2 regions of the Anaerobutyricum hallii genome follow, and region 2 is predicted to be linked to the other one. Evidence: riboswitches for the same ligand, from Rfam matches in the RefSeq annotation. Region 2 holds a riboswitch; the other holds the start of a gene.
What was found. A riboswitch is a leader RNA that binds a small molecule or an ion and turns the genes downstream of it on or off. The one in region 2 is predicted to bind cobalamin.
Positions count from the first base shown of each region.

Region 1: another riboswitch for cobalamin. It lies ahead of EHLA_RS09680 (ABC transporter substrate-binding protein); the one in region 2 lies ahead of EHLA_RS02750 (M14 family metallopeptidase).

Region 1 is NZ_LT907978.1:2,110,901-2,120,667, reverse strand. Features, by position in the region: partial or broken gene EHLA_RS09700 (transposase) at 1-398, opposite strand, end outside; gene EHLA_RS09695 (TIM barrel protein) at 566-1,579, shown strand; gene EHLA_RS09690 (adenosylcobinamide amidohydrolase) at 1,958-3,082, shown strand; partial or broken gene EHLA_RS17035 (TetR/AcrR family transcriptional regulator) at 3,079-3,234, shown strand; gene EHLA_RS09685 (hypothetical protein) at 3,256-3,678, shown strand; cobalamin riboswitch at 3,766-3,903, shown strand; gene EHLA_RS09680 (ABC transporter substrate-binding protein) at 4,190-6,055, shown strand; gene EHLA_RS09675 (hypothetical protein) at 6,223-6,444, shown strand; gene EHLA_RS09670 (DUF3784 domain-containing protein) at 6,549-6,890, shown strand; partial or broken gene EHLA_RS09665 (IS256 family transposase) at 7,217-8,414, opposite strand; gene EHLA_RS09660 (AraC family transcriptional regulator) at 8,614-9,435, opposite strand.
Region 2 is NZ_LT907978.1:614,433-624,199, reverse strand. Features, by position in the region: gene EHLA_RS02765 (DUF4866 domain-containing protein) at 1-178, shown strand, start outside; gene EHLA_RS02760 (threonine/serine ThrE exporter family protein) at 215-1,546, shown strand; gene EHLA_RS02755 (MATE family efflux transporter) at 1,557-2,900, opposite strand; gene EHLA_RS02750 (M14 family metallopeptidase) at 2,897-3,982, opposite strand; cobalamin riboswitch at 4,284-4,459, opposite strand; gene pdxT (pyridoxal 5'-phosphate synthase glutaminase subunit PdxT) at 4,517-5,092, opposite strand; gene pdxS (pyridoxal 5'-phosphate synthase lyase subunit PdxS) at 5,108-5,992, opposite strand; gene EHLA_RS02735 (sensor histidine kinase) at 6,176-7,489, opposite strand; gene EHLA_RS02730 (response regulator transcription factor) at 7,511-8,182, opposite strand; gene EHLA_RS02725 (Na/Pi cotransporter family protein) at 8,201-9,767, opposite strand, start outside.

The sequences.
Region 1 (9,767 bases), 1.5 Mb from region 2:
CAGATTGGTTCTGTGATATCTACGAGATTATCAAAAACTGATTGTAAGTCCATTAAAAAATCCTGTTTGAAACGAGTGATTTTTGAAGCGTCAGGAACTTTAGTAAAGCCACAGAATTCCCTCAGATGTCTGGAATAATGAAGGAAGATTAACAGGAGGGAATCTGTTGGAATAGAAAAGAGGCGTTGAATAATCAAAGCCCAAAGCATTGCATGCAAAGGATATTTACGATTTCTTCCAGTGGATGCGTAGTAATGCTTGTAAAAAGAAGTCGGAATAATTTTATCAAGGTCAATGTGATTTTCGAGCAGAGTAAGGAAATGAGGTTTGTCAGATTCATAAATATCTTTACAATCTTCAAAAATATCTGCCAAAGAGAGTTGTTTTTGTGGTATCATAGACATATCTCCTTTCGGGGCGTGATTTATGGTTTCTAGTCAACTCCATTATATCACAAACCGTGAGGAGATTTTTATTTTTAACAACAAAAAAATGACGTATTTATGCGACTTGTGGCGTTTCGCAAACGCCTAAATTACTATAGATAGGAAAGGAGATGATTACAGTGGGATATTTACCGGAATGCAGATCCATGAATTTTTCTGTATATTCAGGGATGCTGGACCGATATAAAGACAGTGATGATATCAAAAATGCCTGCAGAAAAGCAGGACTGAACGGGCTGGAAGTGATCCTGGCGGGGGAATCCGACCAGGGAAAGATCCTGCCGGAGATGGTCAACGGGGTCCACTTGTATTTCCATATATTCTGGATGGATTACTGGCTGGGCAACTATGAACGCCTCGACCGGGAATTTGATTCCAGGGAGCAGTGGATCGACTATTATGGAGGGCAGGACAGGGAAGCCTATCTGAACTTCCTGCGGAATGATTTGAGATATGCGGAAGAGAATGGTGCCAGATATGTGGTCTTCCACGTCTCGGAAGTGACACTTCGGGAAAGCTATCAGTACAAGTACCGGTATACGGATGAAGAGGTGATCGATGCATCCCTGGAGATCATCAATACCCTGCTGGATGAACATGAATACCCTTTCGATTTCCTTGTGGAAAATCTCTGGTGGAGTGGCCTTGACATGAAGACCCCGGCATTGACAAAAAAGCTGGTGGAAGGGATCCATAGCGAACGAAAGGGGATCATGCTTGACCTGGGCCACTACATGAACACAAACAGTGACTTAAGGACACCGGAAGATGCGGTGGCCTACGTCAATGCCATGCTGGATGCCCACGAAGAGGCAGGATGCCCGGTCACAGACTGGATCAAGGGGATCCATCTCCAAATGTCCCTTGGTGGGGAATACGTCAAAAAGCAGAAAGCAGAATGGGAGCAGGCTCCCATGAACTTTGACGACTATCCGTTCTATGAGCTTTTTCAGCTCGCCTACGAACACGCCTGTAATATTGACCTCCATCAGCCGTTCCTCGGCGAAGGCGTGAAAGAACTCATTGAGCGGATACATCCGGACTATGTGACAGAGGAGTTCCAGCAGAACAGCCGGGAAGAATACGAGCAGTTTGCAGAAGCACAGGGAAAACTGTTGGGATATATTGAATAAAGATGAATATTATTTTCATGAGAGAAGGATATTGAGTTTATGATTCGATATCCTTTTCGTTACTGCGAAAGAGATATTTAAGAACGCTTCGGCGTTCTTGCTGCGAGATGTGCATTATGCGTTAGCATGACATAATTCTTATGTACATCTCTGCAATCCGCCGGAGACTTTTATCAAAGTCGGAGTTTTCTCCAGCTTCGATAAAAAACCGTATACGGAGATATAGGAAAATAAAAAGACTTATGTTAAGATAAATCTAAGAAAATTATACATTGGTCTCATATAAATTGGTGCCATTATAATATGATATGCATTGATTTAATGAGAAGCAACATGGCTATAGTGTAGAAAGAAATAGTCTTTAGGGGTGTGCAAAACATGAAAATATACGATTTTTCCAATGGAGATGAATTGCATCATTATAAAAAAGCCCTGGTGCTCACTTTCCGGGGATCTCGGGATGTGCTGAGTACCGGGCCGGATAATGGAGGTTTTCGAAAAGATCTGGAGGCAGTGTTTAATGTAGATATTAATCCGGGAGCCGGAATGGGGTGTGTGATGCGCGGCAAAACCTACGAAGAACATATGAATGTCATTGTTATCGAGGATCTGGGTTTGGATCCTTCCCATTGCAGCGGTTTATGCACGGCGGCAAGCATGGACAATGTGTCCATCCAGACGATGAAATATGAAGAATGCGCACCTTTTTCTGTGACGGCTATTGTTACGGCAGGGATTGAACATAATGGCGGAAGAGTTGGTGAACCGGCCCTCTGGCATGAGACGGGAGAAGAATTTTGCCAGGTAAAGCCGGGAACCATCAATATTTTATTACATATTGATGCCAATCTGGATGCGGGAACTCTTGCACGGACCGTGGTAACCTGCACGGAAGCCAAGGTGGCGGCCATTCAGGAGTTACAGGCACCAAGCTGTTCATCTCGAGGAATCGCTACCGGTTCCGGAACCGATGGGGTCATTGTCATTTCCAATCCGGAATCAGCAACGAAGCTGACCAATGCCGGAAAGAATTCCAAGCTGGGAGAATATATCGGCAAAACAGTGATGCGGGCAGTGAAAGAAGCCCTGTCTCTCCAGTCTGGATTAAACCCCAAAGGACAGCATGATATTATCTGTCGCATGGGTCGTTTTGGAGTGACCGAAGATGCCCTGTGGGAATATTACAAGGAACAGGGGAAAGGAACTCTTTCCAGAGCGGAATTTATGGACAGGCTTGACCGTAAAAGAAAGGATTCCCGTCTGGTAACCAATGCATCTCTCTATGCCCATCTCTTAGATCAGTTAGACTGGGGATTGTTGGATGCAGGAGAAGTCTGGCAGGCAGCAAAAGAACTGCTGGTTTTTCCTGACTTAGAGAAACAGGAAACGGCAGAGAAAGTACCGGAAGAATTACCGGAAAAGATACAGGTGGACAAAGAAGCAACGATTCAGTGGATGATTGAGCAGTATGTAAATGCTCTTTCCTATTTTAAAGAAATATGAAAAGAGAATTAAAAACAGAACTAACAAAACAGAAAATAATAAATGCTGCAATCCGTGAATTTTCCAGGAGCGGATATGAAAAAAGTTCCATTAATGAGATATGCAAAAGTGGAATAAATAAAGGCTTGATTTATCATAATTTTAAAAATAAGGATGAGCTTTATCTCATTTGTGTGAAGATAAGTTGCGATGGTTTTTTGGATTTGATGGATCAGAAGATGGAAAAGGTGGATATGAATCGATATTTCGAACTCCGGGAAGAGTATTCCTGCAGGGAAGAAAGCCGTATTTTTTTTGAGGCATTATTGAATCCTCCGGTTCATCTTGAACAGGAGATACGAACAGTCCTGAAGCCTTTTTATGAACACAGGGAAAAGGTGATAAAAGAAGTACTTTCATCCTTTCCATTGAGAGAAGGCTGGACCATGGAGGAAGCCTGCCGTTATTTTGCTCTCATCATAGATGGGTATAATGAATTTTTCAGCAGAAAGAGAATGAACAATCCTGAGTTGACATCCATCGTGGAAAAGCATGAAAACGATGTGCCGAAATTGATCGACCTGTTACTGTATGGAGTTGTGAAACGGTTGCAATAAGATTGACATTGGAAAAAAACAGGTATATAATTGACCTGTAGGTCAATTTTTTGGTGTGGCTTTGTAAACCATCGAAAATTGTTTAATTACATATTGTTGGATCATAGAACGTGAAGCAATTCATGTTCCATAAGGGGAAACAGGTGAAAGTCCTGTACTGTCCCGCAACTGTAAGTGGTTTTGCGCCATAAGTCAGAGTACCTTACTATGATCCGTTGTCTGATCTGCGAGGTATGGGAATGTAATCCCGATTTTGCAAATCTTTAATAAGAACCTTAAAACCCTTGAAAATCCAGTATTTTCAAGGGCTTTTCTTTTCTGATGACGGAAAGGAATGAAAAGGGGCATCTGGTCAGTTGGCTGGATGTCTCTTTTCGTTCTTAAGAACTAATTATTGGTCATATCTTGATTTTTTGTGGGGAGATGATATAAATGTAATTTGAAACATTATATACAGGAATGAATGAGCATGTTGCAAAGGCATTTGAAGTAGAATGTGAGGAGAAGGAAAATGAAAATTAAAATCAAAATCAAAATGAAAAAATTATTTTGCCTGTTGCTGGCGCTTATCATGACATCAACGGTGATGACCGGATGCGGGACACAGTCTGACGACGAAAAAAAGAATGAAAAAGAAACAGTAAGAGTTGCTTTGTGGGGTTCACAGCTTTTGGAGAATTATACCCAGTATCTGTGCGATACTTTCCCGGAGGTTGAGTTTGAATTCACACTTGCAACTAATTCCACGGATTATTACCGCTATCTGAATGACCATGATGATTTGCCGGATATTATGACTGTGAGACGATTTTCACTGAAGGATGCTGTTTTATTAAAGGATTTTCTGTATGATTTTTGTGATACGGAACTTGCTTCTACATTTTATGGTACATATCTTGAGAATTATACTTATGATGATGGTACTATTAATTTGCTTCCGGCATGTGCGGATGTAGATAGTATCATTATCAATGAGACGCTGTTTAAAGAGCATAATATTGATATCCCTACAGATTATGATTCTTTTATTGCTGCCTGTGAGGCGTTCGAAAAGTTGGGGATTAAGGGATTTTCTTCTGATTTTGGTGACGATTATACATGTATGGAAGTGCTTCAGGGTTTTTCAATTTCACAGCTTTTATCGATGGAAGGCAGGGAATGGCGCCAGAAGTATGAGAGTGGACTGACTAATCAGCTTTCAGAAGAAGTATGGATGCCGGTCTTTGAGAAATTTTTTGATATGAAGGAAAAGACAGGAATTGGAAAAGCAGAAGTAGAAATGATCAATCAGGATCCTAAAAAATTATATTTAGCCGGTAAGCTTGCGATGTACCGTGGTACAGGTGCAGATGCAATCGGTTTTTCGGGGCGCGAGGGAGACCACTCCATTTTGCTTCCATATTTTGAAGAGGATGAGAAAGATAACTGGTATTTGACATATCCTTCCTTCCAGGTTGCTGCCAGTAAAAAAGCAATGGAAGATCCTGAAAAGGAGAAACTGCTTCTCAGAATTATGGAAGCCATGTTGAATCAGGAAGGCCAGAGCTGCATCTCTTACGGAAAGAATATGATTCCTTATAACAGGGACGTAGATTTAGAACTGTTGCCGGAACTTGACAATATAAAACCATATATCGATCAGAACAAGATGTATATCCGCCTGGCTTCCAGTGAGATGTTCAGCATATCTCAGAATGTGGTGCAACGCATTCTGCTCGGCGAATTGAACACACCGAAAGAGGCGTTCGACGCATTCAATGTTCTTATGACCGAGAACGATACGTCTGATGATGTTGTAGCGCATATCAATACCGCATATTCCAATAAATTTACGACAGAGCATGGTAACCTTGCAGCATCTGCAGTTTATAATACTGTTCTTTCAGAAGCTGATGTTGATCTGGTATTTGGACAGTCATGCTATATAAGCAACGATGTCTATGAGGGCGATTATACGGAAAAGGATTTGGGATATCTTATTAATAATGATGTAGGAAAGCCTGTTATTGCTCATCTGACAGGGGAACAGATTTTCAAACTTGTTGAAAACACTCTTTCACTTAAGGGTAACAGAGGAGTTTGCTGTAATGACAGTACCCTGTATGTATCCAGTGGCTTTGAGATGAATATCTCAAGAACTGAAAGCGGCTATTCGCTTAATTCATTGACTGTAGGAGGGGAAAAGATGGATCAAAATGCGGAATTTTCCGTACTCCTTTGCAGTGACTACGACTGGTATGTGGTTGATGCCATGAAGGCAGTAGGGTGTGAAGATTACAAGATTGACGATGTCCATTTTGAGGAATATGTTTTCAAGAGACTCATTGAGAAAGGTGGTCAGTTGGAAGAGCCTTCGGATTACATTACCCTACAATGACACTGAATTCAAGAACGCCTCGGCGTTCTTGAATCAAATCAATCATGTTGAAATAGTAAGCACAGAATATGAATTTCAAAAAGGTGCTGACAAAATGCTAATAATAAAATAGGGGATTCATATTTAAAATTTGATAGTTGGAATTTATGAATTATTTGGAGAATATCATGAAAAAAACTATTTTTGTTTTGGGAATTATTTTCATCCTAATCAGTGTTATCGCATTTTTAATCGGGGGATTGTTTTGTTATGTTAGCAATCATATGTTGGATGGGCCGGCCGGTCTTTATGCACATCAGCGCGCAATAATGATGACAGCAATTATCTGTGGAATTATTTTGCTGGTTGTTGGGGTTGTCTTCTTGATTTTGTCAAAAAAGATGCGTTAGAAAATTATCTCGGAAGTTTTTGATGGGAAATTCATATTTATGAAATTGAAAAATATCCAGTTTTTAGTTCTGGATCAATCGGGATGTGAGGAGAGGAATGTGTTATGACATTAAAAGATATAAGCAGCGGCCCTGATTGGATTATATGGGTAGTCGGCATTATCTTGGCTATATTCAGTATTATTCTTCTTACAGGACATGGTGCAAATTTGATAGCTGGATATAATACAGCAAGTAAGGAAGTAAAGGATAAGTACAATGCTAAGAAACTTAGCAGAGTCGTCGGAGGTGGAATGACCGTTATAACCGGTTTGGTGTTTGCTATGGGGATTTTTGAGAATGTATTGCCAGCATCGTTTGCAGCAATATCCTTAATTATTATTATTATTATTATAATAGATATTGTAATAATGCTTGTGATAGCAAATACGGTCTGTAAGAAGTAGGCCTGTTTGTTGGTTTCAGGTATCGAACAACTTATGCCAAAACAGAGATCATGCCAGAGACATCAGAAGATAGTCAGTATACATTAAAAATATATATGATCGGGGAACCGTAATGGCCTTTCGGTGTTGCCCATTGCAGATTGGAATTATTGGCGGTGTGAAATTTTCTCTGTAAATCGATCTTCTATGATAATTGCTTGGGAGTAAATAGCATTTTTTGCCATTTACTCCCTTGATTTATATATAGCAAGAATCCGATGGCATGTCAAGAGCGGCTCCATAAATGGAGCCGTGCATTTACTTTTGATATGACAGCCGGATTTTTGTTATTCAGGCATCCTTTCCGGATACATGATCACTAATTCTGCCCTTACTTTTCCCCAGTTTCTTATTGGCATCGTCCATTTTTTTGCTACTTCAAACGTAGAAAGATACAAGGCTTTTAAGAGAGCTTGGAAATACGCTTCTTTGTTTATTCAGTCTCCTGTAAGATGAATTCAGGGATTCGATTGCATTGGTCGTATAAAAAGCGGTCCTTGTCTCTTTGGAAAATTTAAAGATCGGTGATATGGCATCCCAGTTTTCTCTCCACCGGTTTAAGACGCCTGGGTAGTGTGTCTCCCATTTTTCAGAAACCATATCTAACTGGCTCAATGCAGCTTTTTCATCCGGAGCGGTATATATTGTTTTCAGTTCTTTCGCAAAAGCTTTCATGTCTTTGTTTGCCACATATTTCAGTGTGTTCCTGACCATATGGACAATACAGCGTTGCTGTTCTGTCATTGGAAATGCCGCAGTGATGGCCTCTTTTATCCCTGTCAGCCCATCTGAGCAGAGAATCAGGATATCACGGACTCCGCGGTTTTTCAGGCTGTTCAGGACACTCAGCCAGTATTTACTGCTTTCGTTTTCACCGATCACGATGGTAAGTACCTCTTTTTTCCCTTCCTCGTTGATGCCGAGGACAACATATGCCGCAAGTTTCCGAATCACACCATCATCCCGGACGGAAAAATGTACGGCATCAATGAATACGATTGGATAGACAGCTGCCAGCGGACGGTTCTGCCATTCCTCAATCCGGGGCAGCTGCTTGTCCGTGATATCGGAAATCATACCTTCACTGACTTCGAATCCATAAATATCCTCAATGGTATCGGAGATCTGGCGGGTCGTCATCCCTTTTGCATACATGGCAATGATCTTATCGTCTATGGAGGAGATATCTTTTTTCCGTTTCGGGACAATCTTTGGCTCAAAAGTGCTTTCCCGGTCCTGAGGGACATCCACTTCGAACTCACCATATTTACTTCGCACCCGTTTGGATTTTGTGCCATTACGGTAATTCGGTTCTTCAGAACGTTCATATTTTTCATATCCAAGATGGTCGTCTATCTCGGCTTCAAGCATTTCCTGGATAGTACCGGAAAGAAGATCTTTCAGGGCATCCTGGATATCTTCTGCGGTTTCGATATCATACTCCTGGAGCAGCCCCTGGATGATGTTTCTTTTTCCTTCTGTCATTGGTTTCGGTTTGTAAACTTTTTTCTTTCTGTTTGCCATAATAAAAGGCCTCCTATGTTTTAATATTTTATCATAGAAGACCTTATAATTACTTATATTTTATTCTTTTACAGACTTTTTTTCACAGGCTCTCATAAACACAGCGACTACAGAGCAGATGGGATGTATTATTTTTTTCTTTTTTCGTCTATTACCAAATCTACAAATCAGTCACTGGCAGATAAAGATATGCTTCTTCTCCCTGATAACATTCAAAACACATCCCCTGATGTGATATTTTATACTCTTTTTGCGTACAGAGCCATTCGGTAAAGACGTAACGCCAGCCATCCCGTACAGCATCCGCTGTTTTTTCAGGAGTTTCCTGTGATTTAATTGTAAAAACTGCATATCGTCCGGCAGGAATCTCCACCTTATGGAAACCATCTGGAATTTCTGTAGAGTCAGTTAAAAAGCCAAAGAAATAGTGTAATTCACCGCTGATATGATCGGGATGAATCCATAGACCAACTTCGCCATAATCATGGATTCCTTCTGGATAGGCAGGGTATTCTTTAAAATTAATGTGATTCCAATAAGCACCAGATTTGCTATAATCACTGTCATATTCGCCGGGAATCTCATACCCAAGCGCTATCTGAGACTGTAATGTTTTAATTTCAACGTGTAGCATAATAAAGACCTCACTTTCTTTATTTTGTTTTAAATATTCTCGTGCACTAATACCATATTCTTTACGAAATGCTTTAGAAAAACCAGAACTGGTTTCAAAGCCATTATCAAATCCGGCCTGTGTGATGCTCATTCCAGATAAAATATCCTTTTTTGCTTTTTCCAAACGGAGAAGGCGTATGTATTTTCCCGGTGACATATCACAGCAGATTTTAAAAATGTGGCAGAAATGATAAAGAGAGTAACCATAGCGGGAAGCCAGAGCTTCTGCTGTTAATGGGTATTGAAGATGAGTTTTAATGTAGGTGGTACAATCTTCTATTATTTCTAAAGAATTATTTTTATTCACAATCTCTCCTTTCTGTAGTTTTTATGGGTGTTGTCAGTACATGTGCAGTCAGTGGCTGTAGATTTTATTATAAATATCATACACCAATACACAGGTTATGTTTTATAAATATTGTATCAGAGAAAAGAAAAAAGACTTTTCCAGAGTTGCGAAGTTTATCTGAAGAATAGAAATCGTCCGTAGTGGGAGTTGTAAATTGACAGAATATTATAGGTGATTTACAATATAACTAAAAAACATTTGGATATTAAAAAAATAATATTCAAGTCGAGCAACCGCGAGACTTGGCGCGTGATTCTGGTCAGCGTAAGCTGACATATTCTTTACAGAAT
Region 2 (9,767 bases):
TTACGGACAGGAAACCGGATTAAAGAAAGAACAGACTTTTGATGAAATCGGTATTCTTCTTCCTATTCGTGAATTTGAAAAGAAAATGTTACACCATTTGAGTGAGGTAGACGGACTTGTTTTAACCTGTCGTGAAAAAATGATTAAAAAAGCCGGGGTAAAAAGTCTTGAACTGTAACGAAATCTATAAAGAACTGTAAAGGGAAGTGTTAAAATGAGTCAGTCAACAATACGAAAAAATCACATGGATGTTCTCTGGCATGAATATACTGACAATAATGGAGAAAATATTCCGGTCACACAGGCAAGTCTTACAGAAAAGGCTTCTATTATCGGCAGAGTAGGTATCATGCTCTTATCCTGTGGAACCGGTGCATGGCGTGTACGAAGTTCTATGAATACGCTTGCTGAGACGATGGGTGTCACCTGTACAGCGGATATTGGGCTAATGTCAATTGAGTATACCTGTTTTGATGGAGAAGAAGGCTTTACACAATCTCTTTGTTTAACAAATACCGGAGTCAATACTTCAAAGTTAAATCGTTTGGAACATTTTATCCGAAACTTTGAAACAGAAGGAAAGACTATGTCTGGAAATCAACTGCACGATTTTCTTGATAGTATCGAAGAAATTCATGGTCTTTATTCTCCAGTTGCTCTTGGTATTGCTGCTGCTATCGCCTGTGGCGGATTTACTTTTTTGCTTGGCGGCGGACTGATTGAAATGTTCTGCGCTTTTATTGGTGCCGGTCTTGGAAACTTTTTAAGATGCAAATTAACCAAACATCATTATACTTTATTTCTTGGCATTGTTTTATCCGTATCTTTCGCCTGTCTTTCCTATGCTGGACTTTTAAAGCTTGGGGAAGTCTTTCTCCATCTTTCTGTGCGGCATGAAGCCGGATATATCTGTGCCATGTTATTTATCATTCCGGGATTTCCTTTTATCACCAGCGGTATTGACCTTGCAAAACTGGATATGCGTTCCGGTATTGAACGACTCGGTTATGCTCTGATCATTATTTTAGTTGCAACAATGTCTGCCTGGATCATGGCTTTGATTCTCCATCTTCAGCCGGTTGACTTTTTAAAAATCTCATTACCATTATCTGATTGGATCCTGTTCCGGCTTCTTGCAAGTTTTTGCGGTGTATTTGGTTTCTCTATTATGTTCAACAGTCCTGTTCCGCTGGCAGTAACCGCCGCATTGATCGGTGCTATTGCAAATACGCTGCGTCTTGAACTTGTTGATCTGATAAACTTTCCTCCTGCCGCCGCCGCATTTATCGGCGCTTTGACCGCAGGTCTTCTTGCCTCTTTGATAAAAAATAAAGCTGGGTATCCAAGAATCTCTGTCACAGTTCCTTCGATCGTTATTATGGTTCCGGGGCTTTATCTTTACAGAGGATTCTACAACCTTGGTATTATGTCCCTTGCTACTTCCGCAACCTGGTTTGCTTCTGCAATTTTAATCATTCTGGCTCTGCCGCTTGGATTGATCTTTGCCAGAATACTTACCGACAAAACCTTTCGGTATTGTACCTGATCGGATCGCACTATATTTTTCTGCTTCTATTTCTATTGTTCCTTACATAGAGTATCGCCATCGCTGCCGCTGCAATTCCCCAGGATATTGGATAAGATAATGCTACTTTATCCGGGGAAGGATTCTTTGCCATAAGCGCAAATAATGCAACGATCCGGAAGCCGCAGAAACTGATCACCGTTACGATCATTGGCAGAAAGGCCTTTCCAAAGCCTCTTAAATTACTGCTGAAGCATTCAAGAACGGTGTAAAAAAAGTAAAATGGAAAGGTTACTTTTACGATTTCTAATGTCTGCGCTGCTACTGCAGCATCTTTTGTAAATACATTTAAAATCACCGGCATCGCTATGATAAGCAGTATACAGGCAGCAAATGTAATGAGCGATCCTCCAAAAATACAAAGTCTGTTACCCTTTTTGATTCTTTCCCAGTTGCCGGCTCCATAGTTTTGTCCAATAAAGGAAACAACCGCCTGTCCAAGTGCGACAATTGGCAGGTAGATAATTAACTCCACTCTGAAATAGACTGTAAACGATGCTACTGAAGTAACACCTAATGTATTAATCTGTGACTGTATGATAATATTGGACAAGGTGATAATAATTGACTGCACCCCAGCCGGCACACCTACTTTTAGTATATCCGTAAATTCTTTCAGGCTGCAATCTGAAAAACGAATCCGCAGTGCATACGGTTTTCTTAATCGATATAAATGGATCATGACTCCGATAGCCGCAAATGTCTGGGAAAATAACGTTGCAAACGCTGTTCCTTCTACTCCCATATGAAAAACATATAAAAATATAAAATCCGCAAAAACATTGATGATCCCGCCAAAAAACTGATATAGCATCGGTGTTCTGGAATCGCCCAGTGCTCTTAGTACACCGCTTAAAAGATTATAACTGACTACAGATATCATACTGGCCATATAGATACGGAGGTATCGTACTGCGAGTGGAAAAATACTCTCCGGCGTACCCATCCAGGTTAAAAATACCGGAGATAAGACCAGACCGATCACTGTTAAAAAGAAGCCTCCGATTATTCCCGTCCAAAAGATCGTCTGTATCAGTTTCTTTAATTGTTCAAAGCGTCTTGCTCCATAATGTCTTGCCGCAAAGACATTCGTCCCTACAGCCATTCCGTTAAAAAATCCGATCATACAGGTTACGATCAGACCACTGGCTCCAATCGCCGCCGATGCTTTCGTCCCAAGAAGCTGTCCAACAAAAATAAGATCTACTGTACTGTAAAGCTGCTGAATAAGACTCGAACCCAAAAGGGGAAGAGCAAATAAAAGTATGCCCTTCCCTACGCTGCCTTTAGTTAAAGTATGGCTGTTATTTTTCAAATCATATCCTCCCACATCTCACGAGAATGAATTCCGGCATGATCGTCATAATGTTCTTTACGATGTTTATGAAGTTCATCATGTGTATGCTGGTGTGTATTTCCCATATCATCAATACAGATATCATAATGTCCATATGCAATTAATGGAGAATTCTCCGGAACAGAATAAGAAATTGTCTGATACAGAATGATTGCGTCTTCTTTTAAACGAAATTCTTCGATGACATTTCCAAAATAATCTTTTAATTCTCCTAAAAGCTCACCGGCTTTCACAATCTGGCCTGCCTTCTTTTTCGGGAACCAGCAGCCCGCCTTTTCTGAATCAACATAATGTGCATGATTCATATGTTTTGGTACACGCATCTGCATTTCTGCTAACGTTGGTCTTGTCTTTAACATACCGATACGGCGAAGAATATTCTTTACATCTTTCTGTGAGGCTGCTACTTCCTCTTCTGACCACATACCATTACATCCACGCTCAATCAGTACCGATGGAATTCCCAACGTTCCGGCATAATTATATGCTCCACCTTTTCCACTTTGTGACTTCACATAAAATGGCATATCTGCTGCCTGTGCCATTCTTTCTGCTTCCGCTACGGTCTCCTCCGGAGCGTTACCGACACAATAAATAAATGGTGTTAAATCCTCAAACCAATCTCCATTATGTACATCGATATAATAATCTATTTTTGAAAAAATCTCTTTTTCTATAAAATATGCCAGCTTATCCGTATACGTTCCATTCGCATCCCCCGGAAATACCCGGTTGAGATTCTTTCCGTCTTCTGCAGAAACACTGACCGTTCTTGCTTTAAATCCATTTACATTGACAATATGAAGCAGGATAAGAATTCCTTTAATGTCTTTAGGCTGAAGCTTTGCTGCCAGTCCTGTGACACACTCAATTCCTACATATTCTGCATTGTGAATTCCTCCGTCTACTAAAACCGTATGTCCCTCTTCCTGTCCATAGATTAATGTTACGGGTAATTCATCCTCTGTAAAAGGCAGCTTTAAAAATCCACATACCTTTTCACCCTTTTCTACATAAAGATTGCCTAACTGAAATCCCATAAACTTCTACATAACCTCCTTTAACAATACTGTATCTCAAAATGATTCCCATCCATAAAGAGTATTCCGTATATTCAAACAAAAAGTACTCCTAAATTGCCTCTTCTCCTATAGGATGGCTGCTTTTTATGATAAGAAAAAGAGACCTATACTCACTATAAGTCTCTTCATCTATCGTATTCTAAATTTTCAATCATAAATCACCTAATAAATTTGAAATAGATTGGAATCCCAATTCCATCGCAAATCATATAGTCGATTTATGTGCGAGATATACAGCTCTCTTAAAATTCCGTAAGATGAGTTGACTAAACATATAAGCAGTTCTCCTGACTTGGTTCTCCATCGGTACATCCTTCCCAAAATATAATATCTCAGTGGCTTATTGTACAGACTCCCCTTACAGTGACGGATTCGCTCCGGACTCTCACCGGATTCTCTTTTCATCCCTTCGGAACTTATATGCTGTGTATCTAATTCTCATCTATTGTAACATAGGCTTTTTCAGCTGGCAACTGTATCTTAGGGTAAAAGTTAGTTATTACTTACCTTAATTAGTTCTATAAATTTATCATGAATTCTGTCATTTCCAGTTAATTCCGGATGAAATGAGAATGCTAACTGATTTTTGTAAGCAACTCCCACAATTTTTTCCTCTACTTGTGCAAGGATTTCCACATTTTTTTCGACAGATTCAATATACGGAGCGCGGATAAATTCCATAGGAAATGTTCCGATTCCTTTAATCTCTCCCTCATAATAGAAGCTTCCAAGCTGCCTTCCGTATGCATTTCTCTTTACAGTAACCGGTAACGTAGCAAAGCAGCGATTCTCATCGTTTGAAATATTCTGTGCCAGTAAAATAAGACCGGCACAGGTAGCCAAAACCGGAAGACCTTCTTCTATTTTTTTCTTTAAAGGTTCAAACATAGAAAGTTCTTTTAAAAGTCTGCTCTGTACGGTACTTTCTCCGCCCGGCAGAACAAGGCCATCAAAATCCTGTTCTAAATCTTCTGCCTTTCTAAGCTCTACTGTCTCCACACCAAGTCTTTCTAATGCTTTTTCATGTTCTATAAAGGCCCCCTGGACCGCAAGTACCGCAACCTTCATTTTGTTTTCCTCTCTTTATTTTCCTCTCTCTGCCATTAATAACTGAATCTCACTCTCGTTAATGCCGACCATCGCTTCTCCTAAATCAGCAGAAAGCTCTGCAAGCATTTTGGCATCTTTATAATTTGTAACCGCTTTTACAATCGCATCTGCTCTCTTCTTTGGATTACCGGATTTAAAAATACCAGAACCAACGAATACTCCCTCTGCACCAAGCTGCATCATCAATGCCGCATCTGCCGGAGTTGCAACTCCACCGGCTGCGAAATTAACGACTGGGAGTCTTCCGGTATCGTGTACTTTTAACACTAATTCATAAGGAACTCTTAACTCTTTTGCTACTTCAAAAAGTTCATCCTGTCTCATAGAAGTAATGCGTGCAATCTCACGATTCATCATACGCATATGACGTACTGCCTGTACAACATCACCAGTTCCAGGCTCTCCTTTTGTACGGATCATAGAAGCACCTTCATTGATTCTTCTGAGTGCTTCTCCTAAATCTTTTGCTCCACATACAAATGGCACTTTAAACTGTTTTTTATCAATATGATAAACATCATCTGCCGGAGAAAGAACTTCACTCTCATCAATATAATCAATCTCGATTGCTTCAAGAATCTGTGCCTCTGCAAAATGTCCAATACGGCACTTTGCCATAACCGGAATAGAAACTGCTTCCTGAATGCCGCGGATCATCTTTGGATCGCTCATTCTTGAAACTCCACCGGCTGCACGAATATCCGCTGGAATTCTCTCTAACGCCATAACAGCACATGCACCAGCTTCTTCTGCAATCTTTGCCTGCTCCGGAGTAGTAACATCCATGATGACACCACCTTTTAACATCTGAGCAAGTTCTTTATTTAATTCATATTGTTTTTCTGCATTATTATTCATGATAAACTCCTTTCATTTTCCCGATAAAATATTGCCTTTTTCATTTGCATCTGCCCGTATAGTACAGCAAAAATGACCATATTGAAATATCCAATTTAGATATAGTCAATATGGTCACTTTGTTTCTTTTTGGAGTTTATTTTGCTTTTTATTCGCTTTTCCTATCGGTTTAATATAGTCAGTTTAAAATGTCACTGTAATTGTAGTCCCTTTTCCAACTTCGCTTTGAAGATCGAGTTTTGCATCATGAAGTGCAACGATATGTTTTACGATGGCAAGCCCTAAACCGGTTCCTCCAGTCTGTTTTGAACGGCTTTTATCTACGCGGTAGAATCGTTCAAAAATTCTTTTCTGATGTTCTTTTGGAATACCGATTCCAGTATCTTCTACTCTCAAATATGAATGACCTTGTTCACTGTCTACTCTGACCTTTACTGTTCCGTTCTTTTTATTATAGCGAATGGCATTGGCACAAAGATTATTGATCAGCTCGTTTATCATCTCCCGATTTGCAGTGATTTCCTGCGGACCACCTTCATATGTAATAGTCACATCATTTTTTTCCGCATAAATCTGCATATTTTCTACACAGAGTGCTGCTTCTTCAAAAAGGTCAAACTTTTCTACAATGAGCTGGGTATTCGCACTATCTAATTCAGAAAGACGGATAATATCATTGATGAGCGAAAGGAGACGGCGGGCGCTTTTTTCGATTTTCTGGCAGAAAGTTCCAATTTCTTCTGAAGGAACCATGCCATTTTCCATAAGTTCCGCATAACCGGATATCGCGGTAAGTGGCGTTTTTAATTCATGGGACACATTTGCCGTAAAGTCCTGCCGCATTCTGGCACTTTTTAAAATATCCGTATGTTGTGCCCGAATCGTTGCCGCAAATGGCTCTAATTCCTTATAAGCTGGAATAACAGAAAAATCGTCTAAATCTACTGCCATCTGCTCGATTGGTTTTATAATGTTTTTCGTCATAATGTGTGCCAGAATAATACATAAAATCATCATAATAAGAATCGTAGCCGCTACGATGGGAAGTATCTTTCCGCATACGCTCCATATATTGCTTGCTTCTCTGGCTACTCGAAGTATCGAACCATCATTTAACTTTATGGCATAATAAAAAGTATTTGTATCCATCGTCGCAGATTTCCGGACGGCATTTCCATCTCCATCTTTAAATGCATGTTTCACTTCAGGACGACTCATATGGTTATCCATTGTTCCTACATCTGCATCATTATCATAAAGGACTGTTCCTGTTGCAGAGATCCATGTAACTCGAAGTTTCCTGTAATCCATATGTAATGCATTTTCATTTCCAGAATGAAAAATTCCTGTATTTTTCAATACAATGGCATTGGCTCTTAAGTCATCCTGCACCTGTGTCTGAAATAAATCATAAAATACAAACAGCATGACCAGCATAGTAGCAACAATCGCAATGAGCGAAATACTTACCAGTTGTACATTAATCTTTCTTCTCATGATACTTCCCCTGTTTCTTTTTTATTCCATTACATATCCGACATTACGCACTGTCTTGATATGTTTACTGCTATCGCCCAGCTTTTTACGAAGAGTCTTGATATGCATATCAACGGTTCGGGATTCCCCTTCAAATTCTGTATCCCATACACGTTCCATAATCATTTCTCTTGACAAAACGATTCCCGCATTACGCATGAGCAGTTTTAAAAGTTCATATTCTTTATAAGTAAGCTCAATTCCTTTATTGTCTACATAAACCATATGACGCTCATTATCAAGGAAGATTTCTCCAATCGTCATATATTTGTCATCCGGCTGTTCTACAGTACGGCGAAGAACGGCCTTTATTCTTGTAATAAATTCAATAATGGAAAATGGTTTTTTTATGTAATCGTCTGCTCCGATATCTAATCCCTTTACCATATCAATTTCCGATGTCTTTGCAGTTACCATAATAATCGGCAGCTTTTTTGTTGCTGGATTTTTACGAAGCTTTTTTACAATTTCATATCCATTTTCATCTGGCAGCATAATATCAAGAATTGCCAGATCAGGAAGTTTTTCTTCTATTTTTTTATAAAAATGTTTGGCATCTTCAAACTGTTCCACGTTATGACCGCTGTTTTTTAATGCGATTGCTTCTATTTCCTGAATGTTTGTATCATCTTCTACTATATAAATATTTGCCATTCTTATTTTCCTCCATAATTATTTTCCACTATCTTTTCTTGCCTCCATCTTTTCTGTCTTTGCTATCTTTTCTTTCTTGCCAGTATGTTTACTTTCCGGTAAAGCATACCTTTCACTAAGCTCCATATATTCATGTTGAAATTCTTCGCTGTTTTCTTCTTTTAGTATATCAAGATATTCATGGGTGTCAAACCCACCCTCGTCAACCTGTAACAGGCATACTGCAATATTGGAACAATGGTCAGCGGCACGTTCAAAGTTTGTGGAAATATCCGACAAAATAAATCCAAGTTCAATCGTACATGTTCCGGTGCGAAGCCTGTTGATATGTCTTTGCTTTTCTTCTTTATTTAAGGCATCTACAACCTGTTCTAATGGTTCTACTTCTTTTGCCAGTTCCACATCGCCTGTCTCAAACGCCATCACTGCTCTGTCTAAAATATCTCGGATTGCATTAGAAAATACACGAAGTTCCTGTTTTGCTTTTTCAGAAAATTTCAGGTCCTTCTTATGCATTTCCACTGCGGCATCTCTGATATTTACGGCATGATCAGAAATCCGCTCAAAGTCACCGATACAGTGAAGCAGTACGGATAAAACCCGGCTGTCTTTTATCGAAAGCTCCCGCCCACTTAATTTTACAAGATAGGTACCAAGCGCATCTTCATACTGATCAATCTGATTTTCTAATTTTTCTACTCTGTCTGCCGTCTTGTCACTGTATTCTCCAAGCAGATCAATCGCAAGATTCATTGCTTTTTGTGATTTTCTTGCCATATTAATCGCAACACTACGACATTCTTCCATCGCAAATCCCGGTTTATCTAAGAAACGCTCGTCCAATCTGGCAAGATCTGGATTGATTTTTTCTTCTTCCATCTCTTCCATTTCAGATTCTTTATCCGGAATCACAAAAATTGCCATTTTTTCAAGCAGATTTGCAAATGGGAATAAAAGAATGGTTGCGCCGATATTAAATAAACTGTGGATAACTGCAATACCTGCCGGACTTGCAGCAGTATTTAAAAACTGAAAATGAACAAATACATTTAAAGTATAAAAAACAACCATAAAGATTATTGTTCCGGTAATATTAAAGAAAAGATGTACTGCGGCTGTTCTTTTTGCATTTTTACTTGTACCAATACTGGAAATAATCGCTGTTATACAAGTACCGATGTTTTGTCCCATAATAATTGGAAGAGCTGTACTGAAATTAACCGCTCCTGTGGCACAAAGTGCCTGTAAAATACCGACAGACGCAGAGGAACTCTGAATTACTGCCGTAAGAATCGTACCTGCTAACAGTCCAAGAAGTGGATTAGAAAACGTAGTAAGAATACCGGTAAACTTTTCATTATCTGCAAGAGGTGCTACTGCTCCGCTCATAGCTTCCATTCCATACATTAAAATGGCAAATCCAATAAAAATACTACCGATATCCTTCTTTTTCTCGTTTTTTGTGAACATGATAAGCCCTACACCTATCACAGCTAAGATAGGAGAAAATGAGGACGGCTTCAACATCTGTAATACAAAGCTACTTCCCTGAATCCCTGTAAGACTTAAGAGCCAGGATGTAATT